Regions from separate parts of the Paenibacillus sp. YAE3 genome, predicted to be linked through region 3. Evidence: predicted binding sites of a transcription regulator. Region 3 holds the regulator's gene; each other region holds the start of a gene.
What was found. Region 3 encodes Rex, which represses fermentation and respiration genes when NADH is low (regulators of the CRP and FNR family bind a similar motif). Its sites were predicted from a motif close to TTGTGAAATATTTCACAA; they were not measured.
Positions count from the first base shown of each region.

Region 1: a site for Rex is predicted at 2,668-2,685, ahead of AC27KL_RS22075 (TorD/DmsD family molecular chaperone). Genes of this name have one in related genera too.
Region 2: a site for Rex is predicted at 2,831-2,848, ahead of AC27KL_RS01405 (DUF1641 domain-containing protein). Genes of this name have one in related genera too.

Region 1 covers NZ_BAAIYF010000012.1:188,733-192,943, forward strand. Annotated here, with positions in the region: gene AC27KL_RS22055 (efflux RND transporter permease subunit) at 1-120, shown strand, start outside; gene AC27KL_RS22060 (serine/threonine protein kinase) at 289-963, shown strand; gene AC27KL_RS22065 (MerR family transcriptional regulator) at 1,053-1,424, shown strand; gene AC27KL_RS22070 (thioredoxin family protein) at 1,427-1,744, shown strand; gene AC27KL_RS22075 (TorD/DmsD family molecular chaperone) at 1,895-2,581, opposite strand; gene mobA (molybdenum cofactor guanylyltransferase) at 2,803-3,453, opposite strand; gene AC27KL_RS22085 (MFS transporter) at 3,635-4,211, shown strand, end outside.
Region 2 covers NZ_BAAIYF010000001.1:309,040-313,250, reverse strand. Annotated here, with positions in the region: gene AC27KL_RS01420 (L-lactate dehydrogenase) at 1-225, opposite strand, end outside; gene AC27KL_RS01415 (hypothetical protein) at 377-643, opposite strand; gene AC27KL_RS01410 (NAD(P)/FAD-dependent oxidoreductase) at 979-2,157, opposite strand; gene AC27KL_RS01405 (DUF1641 domain-containing protein) at 2,195-2,635, opposite strand; gene AC27KL_RS01400 (CcdC family protein) at 3,105-3,641, opposite strand; gene AC27KL_RS01395 (TetR/AcrR family transcriptional regulator) at 3,740-4,211, opposite strand, start outside.
Region 3 covers NZ_BAAIYF010000002.1:464,252-468,462, reverse strand. Annotated here, with positions in the region: gene dinG (ATP-dependent DNA helicase DinG) at 1-1,248, shown strand, start outside; gene AC27KL_RS04965 (redox-sensing transcriptional repressor Rex) at 1,309-1,983, shown strand; gene AC27KL_RS04960 (amidohydrolase) at 1,949-3,259, shown strand; gene AC27KL_RS04955 (cell wall elongation regulator TseB-like domain-containing protein) at 3,284-3,799, shown strand; gene AC27KL_RS04950 (hypothetical protein) at 4,127-4,211, shown strand, end outside.

The sequences.
Region 1 (4,211 bases), on a different contig from region 3:
AGGGGCCTCGGCATTACCGTGATCGGCGGCCTGATCAGCTCCACCCTGCTGACGCTGGTCATCGTGCCGGTCGTATACGAATTCCTGATGAAGTTCCGCAGACCCAAGATAGAGGATTAATTTCAAAAAACGCAGCATAACCAATAAGGACGCGTTCTTCCCCGAGCGGGAGGGGCGCGTCCTTTTATCGTAACTCCGCCAGGGCCATTCCCCCGGCCCATCAAGTTTGTATCGGCCTGCAGCTTGCAGTAAAATGAAAAAAATCCGCAGCACAAGGAGGCGGCCATAATGAACGAAGAATGGAAACAGGCGGAACCGGCATTATCCCGCATGGAAGTGCTAAAGCAGGGAGATAACGATCCCGTATCCATCGTCGGCGAATCGGACGACTTGTACTGCATCGGCGTCGGAACCGACGCCGCGGTGTTTGTATACGAGCCCCTTCCCGCTTATGCCTACAAACTTTATACCGAACCCGCGCTGCCGAAAAAACAGGCGGAAACCGAGGTATACCATAAGCTTGAGGGCATTCCGTATTTCCCCGTCTATTACGGCGCCGGCGACCGTTACGTCGTCATCAGCCGCGAGGAAGGAACGACCTTGTACGACTGCCTGCTCTACGGCATCCCGGTCCCAAGGCAGGTGATCGACGACGTGGAGGCGGCACGCGATCTGGTTCGGAGGAACGGACTGAACCCGAGGGACATTCACCTCAAAAACGTGCTTATGCAGAATGGCCGGGGGAAAGTGCTCGATGTGTCCGAATATATCCAAAGCGGGAACGACAAACGCTGGGAGCATCTGCTGTGGGCTTACGACAACGTGTATCCGCTTTTGGAGGGCAGAAAGCTCCCGCTATGGCTGCTTGAGGCGGTCAAAGCCGCATACAACCGCCTGGACCCGCTCAACATCAACCTGCAGGAGTTTGCGGAACGGATTCGAAAGCTGTTTTACAAAAAATAAGGCGACAGATTCGACAGATTCCTCTTGACCCTCACATTAATGTCAGGCTTTACAATAAACATACCCCGGGCAGGAAGGAGGAGTTCACGGTGAATATCGGAGAGTTGTCGTCGTTGACCGGAGCAAGCATCCGCTCCCTTCGTTACTACGAGCAAAAAGGCCTGCTGTCGCCGTTCCGGAAAGATAACGGATACCGGGAGTACGCCCCGTTTGCCGTAGAGCAGGTGCGCTCGATTCAGCTGTATTTGAATCTGGGGCTGTCAACCGATGAGATTGCCGGCATCCTGCAGTGCGTGCTGAAAAACAAGGAAGCCTTCTGCGAGGAGGTGCTGCCGATCTACCGGCAGAAGCTCCAGGACATCGACGAACAAATCGAGCTGCTGACGAACATCCGGCAGAACTTGACCGACCGGATCGATGCCATCCTGCTCGAGCGGTCCATATCTGGTCGGGAGGAATAACGATGAGCATCGAAACCGTCAACGATGAGATGTTTGCGGCACGCATCCAACCGGAAGGAACCACGCTTGTGGAATTCGGAGCGGAATGGTGTCCTCCGTGCAAAACGCTGCTGCCCATGCTGGGCGAGCTGTCGAACGAACAAGGAAGTCAGGTCCGCTTTCTGCAAGTAGATTGCGACGAATCCCCGGAGACGGCAAGCAGGTACCGGGTGATGTCCGTGCCGACGGTGATCGTGTTCCGGGACGGAGAGCCCGTAGAGAAGCTGGTCGGCTTGCGGCCGAAAAGCGTGTATGAGCAAGTTCTCTCCAAACACGGCTGAAAGCGGCCGGCCAACAATAAAGAGCCCTTGCAGATAAATAGCGCGTGACTTTTTTAGGCGCCCTCGGCGCCGATTAAAAAGTCCGCGGCCCACGCCGCTAAACCTGCGGGGACAGCAAAAGGCGCATGCCGCACCGGCACGCGCCTTTCTTTATTTCGTCAGCTCTATTCGCAGCAACCTCAGCATCGATAGATCATAGGGAATAAACTCGCCCAAAATGCCGCCGATTTCCCGGTAAAGCGGAGTACGCGCGCTGGCGGCCAGTTCCTTCGCAAACTGCGGCGTCCACTGCAGCAAATGCCGCTCCAAAAAATCGACCTGCGTATCCAGCCACGTCAGCCTGCATTCCGGCAGCCCTGCCGTCAAGGCCATATGTTCCCCGGCCACGGCCATAAACTCAAGCTCGATCGTCAGATGATCGTCCGTTTCGCTTTGCAGCTTGTTAAAGACGATGCCGCAGTCCTCGTAAGCCTGCCGGATTTGCCGCAGGCAGCGCCGGGCGCCGCGCGCGTCTTGCGTCCGATAGGCGCTTTCGCGAAGGCAAGGGAAGACCGCATTCCGGCCGACGAACAGCCGCCCGTACTCTTCCGTCTCCGTCCGGCAAGCCGCCAGCAGCCGATCCGGCGTTATGCTTGCCATATAATCCTGCAGCCGGCGCCCTCCTGCCGTAAGCGCCAGCTCCTCCCGCAGCCCGGCTTGGCGCTGCCACGGCGCGATCTGCGCCAGTCCCGGCGGACTCTCCAAAAAATCGATCAGCAGCTGGTACGCCCAGCCCCTGCCCTGCAGCCATCGGGCTCCTTCCACCGTATCCAGCAGCGGTTCCAGCGTTGTCGTCATTGCCGCCCCTCCTTGATCCAGGTCCGGATATTGTTCAGGATGATGTATCTTCCTATCTTCACCTTACCTGAAACCCAGCCGCAGTTATGTGACTTAATTCACATCTCACGATTCAAATCCGCCCATTTTAAAGAAGAGTGGCTTAAAAACGCTCGAAGCCCCCTGATCCCTGATGCCGCTCAGCCTAAACATCGCTGCACGGCCATAAAAGGCGGAGCGCCTTAACGCCCCGCCTCTTCTTCGCGCCGCTTCGCGAGTGCAGCCCGGTAATCCTCCGGACGGTTCATATTAAAAAACACATGGCCGGCTTCCAGCCCCGTCTCCTTGGCCAAAACGTCTTCGGGGATATACCGGACCCGAAGACGCTCCAGCCACTCGGTCATCCGCAGCCGGCCGGTTGCGAGCGAATCCTCCAGCGCGGGCAGCGCGCTGGCGTGATAAGCCGCCAGCAGCGGCTGCACCCGGCCTCCCTCCATCGGGATGACCGCTTGGAATCCGCCCGCAGCCGGACCGGTTTCCGCGTCCTCTGCGATCTTTTTCAGAAAACGGAACAGCCCCGGAGTGACGAAAGGCATGTCGCAGGCTGCGACGACGATCCACGGCGTCCTGGCCGCATGCAGCGCCGCATGGATGCCGGACAAAGGCCCCTGCCCCGGATATCGGTCGCAGACGATCTCCCTGCCCAGCATTCGGTAGGCGCTTGCGGTTTGCCCGTTTGCGGCGACGATCACATCGAGGCCGGCCTCCGACATGGCTCCGATAATGGCCTCGATCGCCTTTTCCCCGCCGACGGCCAGCAGCGCTTTATTTTGCCCCATTCGCCTCGATTCGCCGCCTGCCAACACCACGCCGGTCAGCTTCGTATCCGTCATTGAATCACCTCCTGAAAATTCGGTCCGTCCCCCCCTCTGATTACGCCCGTTCATCGTTTAAAAACCGCGCGGGGTGGACACTTTAACAATTATTGGTTTGTATCCCTTTTCAACAAATGATAAAGTGAGGGTGGCGGCTTCTATACCTAGCCTCTGTCGATTTGCATTCGGTCGGAAAGGAATGTGCAACGTGCATGATCGTGTAAAAAAACAGTCCAAGCTGCTGCCGCTTAAGGCATTTAATTTCTTAATTTACGGAACCATGGTGATCTTCACCAGCTTTTTTCAATTATACCTGCAGGACGCAGGCATGAACAAATTCGAAATCGGCAGCTTGATGGCGCTTGGCCCGCTCGTGTCCCTATTCGCCAATCCGTTCTGGATGAAATGGAGCGATCGTCTGCATAATACGAGACGGATCCTGCTGATCATGATGACCGGCACCTTGCTGCTCCTTCAATGGGTGTTCCATGCCGGCACCTACGGAATGGTTTATTTGGCGATGATCCTCTTTTTCTTCTTTCAGAGCCCGCTGTTCGCCCAAAGCAACACGCTGATTCTGGGATACACGGCGAGCCAGCCGGAAAGGTTCGGCGCGTTCCGGAACTGGGGTTCGATCGGTTGGGCGGTGGTCGCCGTGACCGGGGGCATGCTCATCGACCGGATCGGCATATCCCGGCTGTCGTTCCTTGTCACGGGCATTTTGCTGCTCGCCATCGGTATGGTTTTGCTCCTTCCGCCGCTGAAGGCGGCTTCGG
Region 2 (4,211 bases), on a different contig from region 3:
GTCGACGTCGGCGCAGTCCGCATAGGTTCCTGCGTACACGGTCGTGCGCGTATGCGTAAAATCGATGCAATGCGACAAGTCCAGCGCCTGGGCAAGCGCCCGGTCGTATGTGCGGTCGATCATCATGATCTCGTCGCAGATGGATTGGTTGATCATCGCGTAAGCGCAGCTGGATCCGACCATGCCGGAGCCTACGACGGCAACTCTTCTTCTTTTGCGTTTCATGTTTCATTCGCTCCTTCAATCCTATTGTACACGAGATTGTGATAAAAATCCCATAATCGGCCGCTTCGGCGAAATTCGGTCCATTACGGCCCAAAAACGATAAAAACCGGCAGCGCGGCGGCTTCCGGTGAGAGTCCTTTTGGAGCTTCGTTCAGGGGGCTGGAGGACTCCAGGGCCGCCGGATCCATGTGCCTGGCCGCAGCCTTAAAAAAAGACCCCGACAGCGCAAATATCTGCATAAATGCGTCCCGATGGAGCTCCCCAAAATCGCGATCGTTTCATGTCCGTTGATCCGTCTGAGCCCGGCATACAGGGCGGTGCTGAACATCACGTCGACGATGACGAACTTTGCCAGATCCGCGCGCGTAAATACCCAGACCTGAAACTCCTTTTGGTGAATCCCCGCAAGCTTTCGCATGCCGCCCTCCTTCCCTTTCGCCATAAATCCCTCGCTTTTTTAGGATATATCAAAGCAAAACGTTTGAGAACACGCGGACAAGATCGAATTTTGTTCGGCGATCATACTCTTCGTCCCATAGCCATATTGAAAATAGCCCAAAGCGCCGATCGGCAGCGGCTCTGCCGGTTCCGGAGCTGCCCGGGCTTGAGGGCATCCCGAAAGTCCCGTCACGACCTGTTATGGATGCAGACCGCGCTTGAAAAAAGCCTGGCATCGTAAAAAACAGGGTATCCCCGGTCGCCAAGACCGTGAGGATACCCTGTTTGCCGCTTCAAGCGGTTGTTGTAATGAGATTAGTAAGCCAGCGTATACAATGCTTTGATGTGGGAGAGGTAACGGATGTTACTTGCTTCCTTCATCAGCGTCGCCGGCAAACCTTTCAGCGAAATGTTGTTTTCGCCGATGGTTGCTACAGCGTCTTTGCGGCCAAGGCTAGCCAGCGTACCGGAGTTTACCGGAGCAAACGTTTCGAAAGCCTTGTCGTTCAGGAACGCATACAGGTTGTAGCCGATCAGCTCGCCCATTTGCCATGCGATTTGCGCGGTTGGAGGGTAAGGACGTCCGGTTTCATCGAAGTATACGGCGCTGTCGCCGGCAACGAATACGTCTTTATGGGACGTGGATTGCAGGAACTCGTTGACGGTTGCGCGTCCGCGGTTGACTTCCAGGCCGGATTCGCCGACAAGCGGATTGCCTTGCACGCCGCCGGTCCATACGAAGGTGTTGGTGACGATTTTTTGGCCGTCTTTCAGGTCAACAACGTTACCTTCCACGTTCGTTACAGGCAGTCCGGTCAAGAACGTTACGCCGCGGTTTTCAAGGCTTTTGGTCGCGCGTTCGATCAGATGGTCAGGAAGCACAGGCAAAATTTTAGGGCCGGCTTCAACGAGCATCAATTTGATTTCGCTGCGGTCAATGCCGTATTTTTTGGTCAGGCTTGGCAAGATGTCGGCGATTTCGCCCACGAGTTCGACGCCGGTCAAGCCGCCGCCGCCGATGAGGATCGTTGCGTCAGCCGGATCTTTGGATTGGGAGTAAGCTTGGATGCGTTCTTCGATATGGCGGTGGATGCGGTTGGCATCGTCAGCGGATTTGAGCACCATGCTGTATTTGTCGAGGCCGGGAATGCCGAAGTAAGCGGTGATGCTGCCGAGGCCGACGACAAGCGCGTCGTAAGTCAGCTTGGAACCGTCCGAAAGCTTCACTTCTTTGTTGTCCACGGAGAAAGACTCGACCTTGGCGATTTTCAGATCGATGTCTTTGCCTTTGAACAGTTTTTCAAGCGGCATGGCGATCGCTTTTTCTTCGATGCTGCCCGCAGCCAGGCGGTGAAGCTCGGTAATGATTTGGTGAGTCGGATATTGGTTCACCACGGTCACGCGCGCTTGGTCTTTGTTCATGTATTTGCGAACGGTCAGCGCGGAGAGGAGTCCGCCATATCCTGCACCCAAAATGACAATATGTTTTGACATAGTTTTTCCTCCGTCCTTACCTAAATATTAAAGTGGATTATTTTTGTTCTTTCGCGTTTTCAGCAGAGACTTGGAGATAAGCGTTCACGAAACGGAACATTTTTTGTGCTTGAGGATCTTTCAGCAATTTGAGCAGGCCAAAAAGACCGATCACTTCTTGACTGCTTTCTGCGCGGTCTTTTGCTTCGATCACGTTTGCGGCGACGGATTTCACCGATTTGATAACCGGGGTTGCCATCTCCTGAATGGCGCCAACCGTGTCGCTTTTCAGCGTTTTGTCCGTAGCCACGGCTTGAGCGAAATCGTAAGACTTTGTCAATACATTCACAAGCTCGGTCAGCTTTGGAAGATGGTTGACCAGCGTGGTCAAAGATTCCTGAACCTCGGGCTTGAGCAGCTGGTCGAGCAAATCCTGTTGATTTTGGCTGACAGGCTCGTTCGCTTGTTCAGTCTTTGCATCAGTAATTGTTTCCGACATGTCCATTTCTCCTTTGCGTAAGCAGCAGTGCTTAATTTTATTTTAAAAAGGGCTAATAGACCCTTTTTGGGCAGAGGGGTCTAGAAGCAACAGACCTTCCTCAAGTGAAAAAGGCCGCAATCTAACTCATCATTACCTATGTTAACATAATGTTCACCAAAAGGATAATGAGGCATTTCAAGCCTTACGCACAAATTGTGAAGTTTTACACAAGTATACGTCTTCTTGGTCCGAATCTCTCTGTTTTCCTCCATTTTTGTGCGCAAATTGTGACAAATTCAACAAAGTGTCGCTGAACGGATGAAACATGTTGCCGCTTTTTGTCCTTCTCCCCTAGGTTCTGCATTTCCATAATGCAATATACCTTTGAATGCAGCAAGATGCAAGGGGAAGGGGCTCCGTGCCGAACAAAAAACCGCCTTCTGCGGCGGGCCGCGGAAGACGGTGAAAGGATGCGTAAATATCGTTGTTATTTTGCATTCGTCGAGGTCGGGGGTTCCTGGGGCAGCGGGGTGCTTTGCAGTTCGCCCGACGCTTCGATGGAGCGGTATTGTTTCAGCATGAACACTCTCCAGCGGACGATCATGCCGAACGCCAGCAAGAAAAACAGGGCGCCGGACTGCGGAATCGAAACATACTCGTCAATCACCTGGTGAAGCACGGTACGGACGATCAGCAGGACGAACAAGATGACCACGAAGCTTTTGGAACGTCTGGCGAACACCTGGCCCTCCGAGACCTCGAATTTGGTGCTGCGAATGAGCGGATATGAAAATATGAACCAGCCGACAAGGAAGGCGGCCAACGCCCAGAGCCACGGAACCCGGACTTGCGGCGCCACGAACATCAGGAAGCCTGTGGCCATGCCTAGCGGCGGAATAATGATTTTTTTGATCGTTACCGGTCTGTTGCTGGCCTTCAAGCGGACAAAAATGACCAGAAGAGCCATCAATAAAGCCCCTACGGTGGATCCGATTTGAAGATATGAGGGACTGATATGAGCCACGTTCAAGACTCCTCTCTTCATAATGATATAATTAATCACGTATAACTATATTATATCACACCCGGCAAGAAGTAAACTTGAACGCCATATGACATTCTTTACTTATGGATCGGCTTTTTGCTCGTGTGCAGCCCTTCCAAAAAAGCCCGCAAAACGTATTCCAGGCTTTCATCCACCTTCAGGTCCATTTGAAATCCTCCGTGCTGCTCAAGCGACGCAAACCCGTGCAAAAGGCTGCGCAGTCCGCGGATCGCGTGCAGCGTTTCCGTTTCGCCGAGCCCGTAAGGCTCCATAATCCGCAAAAAGAGGTTCAGCAGCTCCTGTTTCGCCGATTCCAGCTCTTCGTGCCGCTGCGTGTTTACCTTATAAAAGGCTTCGTACAACCCGGGGCGGGAGCGTGCGAACCGGAGGTAAGCGCCGCATAAGCTGAGGATCGCATCGTCGCCCGTTTTGCCGATGACTGCGTCCCGTGTCGTTTCGACAAGCAAGCGGATGCAGTGAACGGTCAGCGCCGCCCGCAAATCGGGAAGGCCGTTCACGTGGTTATACAGGGAAGGCGAACGCACTTTC
Region 3 (4,211 bases):
TTGGTCGACGTCAAGGAAACTTGGGACAAGCTCAGCGAATCCCTGTTCGCCCTGATGCCGGAAAGGAATGACGCCGCGCCGGGAGAATCCGGGCAATATGTGCTGAGGCTCCAGCCGTCGAAATGGCCGCAGGAATGGGAAACATTGAAGGCGATGGAGAACCAGATCCATGTGAAAATGAGCGAAATCGTCCGCCGCGGCGAAAAAATGCTGGCCGAATACAAGGAAAACGAAGACGATTACAGCGCGGACAGCCTGATAACGGATCTTAGCGGCCTGTTCAAGGACCTGGCTGCCGAACGGGACGATCTGAGGACGTTCATGAATCTGGACGATGCCACCGTCGTTTATTGGATGGAGGCGAGCAGCCATTTCCGCAGCAAATCGCTTCAGCTGTATGCGGTTCCGGTGGACGTCAGCAAACAGCTCAAGGAGTTGTTTTTCGATAAAAAGAAAAGCGTTATATTAACGTCGGCTACTTTGTCGGTGGACAAGTCCTTCCAATACATGATCGATAATCTTGGTCTGCAGGAAGACCAGGAGAGCGGCAGGCTGGTATCCGTGCAGCTTCCTTCCCCGTTCAAATACCGCGACCAGGCATTGCTGGTCATTCCGCGGGATTTCCCGAGCGTAAAAGGAAGCGTCGGCGATCCGGTGTTCGTGGACACCCTCGTGCGGTCCCTGGCCGACGCGGCGATCGCAACCCATGGCCGAATGCTGGTGCTGTTCACCTCGTACCGGATGCTCCGGCAGGTGCATGAACCGCTGAAAAACGCCCTTGCGGGCAGCGATATCACCGTGCTCGGCCAAGGCGTGGACAGCGGCAGCCGCACCAAGCTCATTCGCCGGTTTCAAGACAGCAGCGCTTCGGTGCTGCTCGGTACGAGCAGCTTCTGGGAGGGAGTCGATATCCCCGGCGAAGCGTTGACCTGCCTGGCGATCGTAAGGCTTCCGTTCCAGCCGCCGAACCACCCGCTGAACGAAGCGAAAGCCGAACTGTTGCAGCGCCAGAAGAAAAATCCGTTCATGAAGCTTTCCGTGCCGCAGGCGGTCATCCGCTTTAAGCAGGGCTTCGGCCGCTTGGTTCGTACAGCGAATGACCGCGGAATCGTCATCGTTTACGATACGCGCGTAATCGAGTCTTACTACGGGAAATATTTTCTCTATTCCTTGCCGGGGCCAAAGATGGAGCATATGAATACGGAAAAAATGGTTCCCCGTATATCTGAATGGCTTCAAGAGGGTTAAAATGACCCTTTTCATAGGATCGAACGATAGAAATTAAGCTGTTAAATAGGGGGAACATGCATGAAATCGGAGAAAATTTCCGAAGCGGTCGTCCGCAGATTGCCTGTATATTTACGTTATTTGAATGATTTGCACAAGCGGGAGGTAGCGACGGTCTCCTCCCAGGAGCTTGGCCAGCGACTGGACCTGAACCCGGCGCAAATCCGCAAGGATCTTGCGTATTTCGGGGATTTCGGCCGGAAAGGGATCGGATACGACGTTTCGTACCTGATCGAAAAAATCCGCCACATCCTGAACCTGGATCAGCAGATCAACGCGGTGCTGGTGGGCGCCGGCAACCTGGGACAGGCGCTTTCCAACTACAACTTTTACCTGCGCGAAAACATTAAAATCGTGGCGGTCTTCGACGAAAATCCGAAAAAAATCGGCAAAAAAATCAATACGCTGACGGTGCAGCCGATGGAAGAGATCACGGATACGATCAAAAACCGGAATATCCGAATCGGCATCATTACGGTGCCCGCCGTCGAGGCCCAGAACGTGGCCGACCAGCTTATTGGCGCCGGGATCGAGGCGATCCTGAACTTCGCGCCGACCATTCTGAAGGCGCCGGCCAACATCCGGATCCATGCGGCGGATTTCACGACGGACCTGCTGAGCCTGGCTTATTATTTGAATAACGGAAAGGACGATTCAGCTGATGGCGGAGAACAAGACAAACCAATGGATCATTAAAAACGGCAGCTTTGCCGTGCCTGACAAAGACAAGCCCGTAATCCAGGGCTGCATGGTCATCGAAGGCGACCGCATTGCTTATATAGGGGAAGAAATGCCGGAGCTTGAAAACGATGTTCCCGTATTCGACGGCACGCATCTGTTTTTTATGCCCGGTCTGATCAATACGCACGGGCATGCGGCGATGTCGCTGCTGCGGGGGTACGGGGACGACCTGGCCCTGCAAATTTGGCTGCAGGAGAAAATGTGGCCGATGGAAGCCAAGTTTACCTCCTCCGACGTCTATTGGGGAACGGCGCTGTCGGTGCTGGAAATGCTCAAGGGCGGGACGACGACCTTCCTGGACATGTATGACCATATGGACCAGGTCGCCAAGGTGACAGAAGAGTCGGGAATCCGCGCGTCCCTGATGCGGGGCGTCATCGGGTTATGCTCCGAGGACATTCAGCGTCACAAGCTGAACGAGGCGATCCAGTTCGCACGCGATTGGAACGGCAAAGCGGACGGCCGGATCACGACGATGATTTCGCCGCACGCGCCGTATACATGTCCTCCGGATTTCATCGAGAAATTCGTGCAGGCCGCCTTTGACCTGGATTTGCCGATGCATACCCATATGTCCGAAACGATTGCCGAGGTCGAGCAAAACGTTCGGGATTACGGCTTGCGTCCGGTCGCCCATTTGGAGAAGCTCGGCGTATTTTCAAGACCGTCCCTGGTCGCCCATGCCGTTCACTTGACCGATGAAGAAATCGGCATTTTGGCGCGCAACAACGTGGCCGTGTCCCACAATCCGGGCAGCAACCTGAAGCTGGCGAGCGGCGTGGCCCGCGTGACGGATCTGCTCAAAGCGGGCGTAACGGTCTCGCTCGGCACCGACGGCGCGGCCAGCAACAACAATTTGGACATGTTCGAGGAAATGCGTCTTGCGGCGCTCATCCACAAAGGGGTGTCCGGCGACCCGACGGCGGTTCCGGCTTACGAAGCCTTGAAAATGGGAACGGTATACGGAGCGCAATCCCTTTTCCTGCAGGACGTCGGTACCCTTGCGCCGGGCATGAAAGCCGATTTTATCGCACTAAATACCGATCAAGCCCATTTTCTTCCGCATACCGATCTGATTTCCCACGCGATCTACTCGGCTAGCGGCAAAGACGTCGAACATGTGTGGGTGGACGGCAAGCAGATCGTGAAGCATGGCGCGTGCCTGACGATGGACGAAGAGCGCATCCGCCGGGAAGCCCAAGCCGCGTTCGAAGGTCTCTTGTCCCGGTAAGAACGGCCAAAGATAGGGGAACTTATGCTAAAGAACAAAAAGAAATGGATTTTTCTCGGCATCGTCGCGTTTCTGCTGATCGTGTTCGGGCTTTACCGTTATTACATATACGTAACGCAGGATATCCGCGCGCAAGAGACGGCGGCCATTCTGAAGGCCAAACAGGAGACAAGCCTCGTGAAGGTGACCGAAGCCCAAAAATCGGTATGGGATACGATCTGCTGGGCGATCGAAGGGTTGGACAAAGACAACCGTCCGATCATGGTGTGGGTGACGATGGACGAAAACGGCAAAGTGAAATCGGGCGAGGGCGCGGTGCATGAAGAGCTGCTCTCAAACGGCATGTCGGAAAATCAGATCAAGGAAAAAGCGACGAAGGAAATTCCGGACGTCAAAAAGCTGAAGGCCGTGCCCGGGATGTACAACGGCGAATACGCATGGCAGCTTTTTTACTGGTCCAAGGATCATTATTATTATCAATTCTACCGGTTCAGCGACGGCCAAAGCATCGGGGGACCGTTTACGCTGCCTAACCGGTAATCCGTCTAAACGCATTGATGCGAATCATTAGCTAATAAATGGAAAAGAACCTCATGAAAATGGGGTTCTTTGGCGTGCGCAGGATAATATTTTAAATACTTTCACACATTACCTTCGATTTAGTATATACGATGTGATATACTCTATATTGTGATTCAAAGATATACTCTCTGAAAATGGTGTGACCGTCGTGTTTAATGCAGATCGAAGAAGCTTGGAATGACCGTGTCTTAGAAGCTTTGCTTAAAGCTCCTTTGCCGCGGTTGTCTATTTTTCGTATGATATAGATAAGATAAGTTTTTTAGAATAAGAGAGGAGGACAACGTCTTGAAACTGCGTCCAATACCAATTGCGCTTACTGTTGTCATATCGGCGGCGGTGCTGTTCGGCGGATGGTTCGTTTATCGCCAGA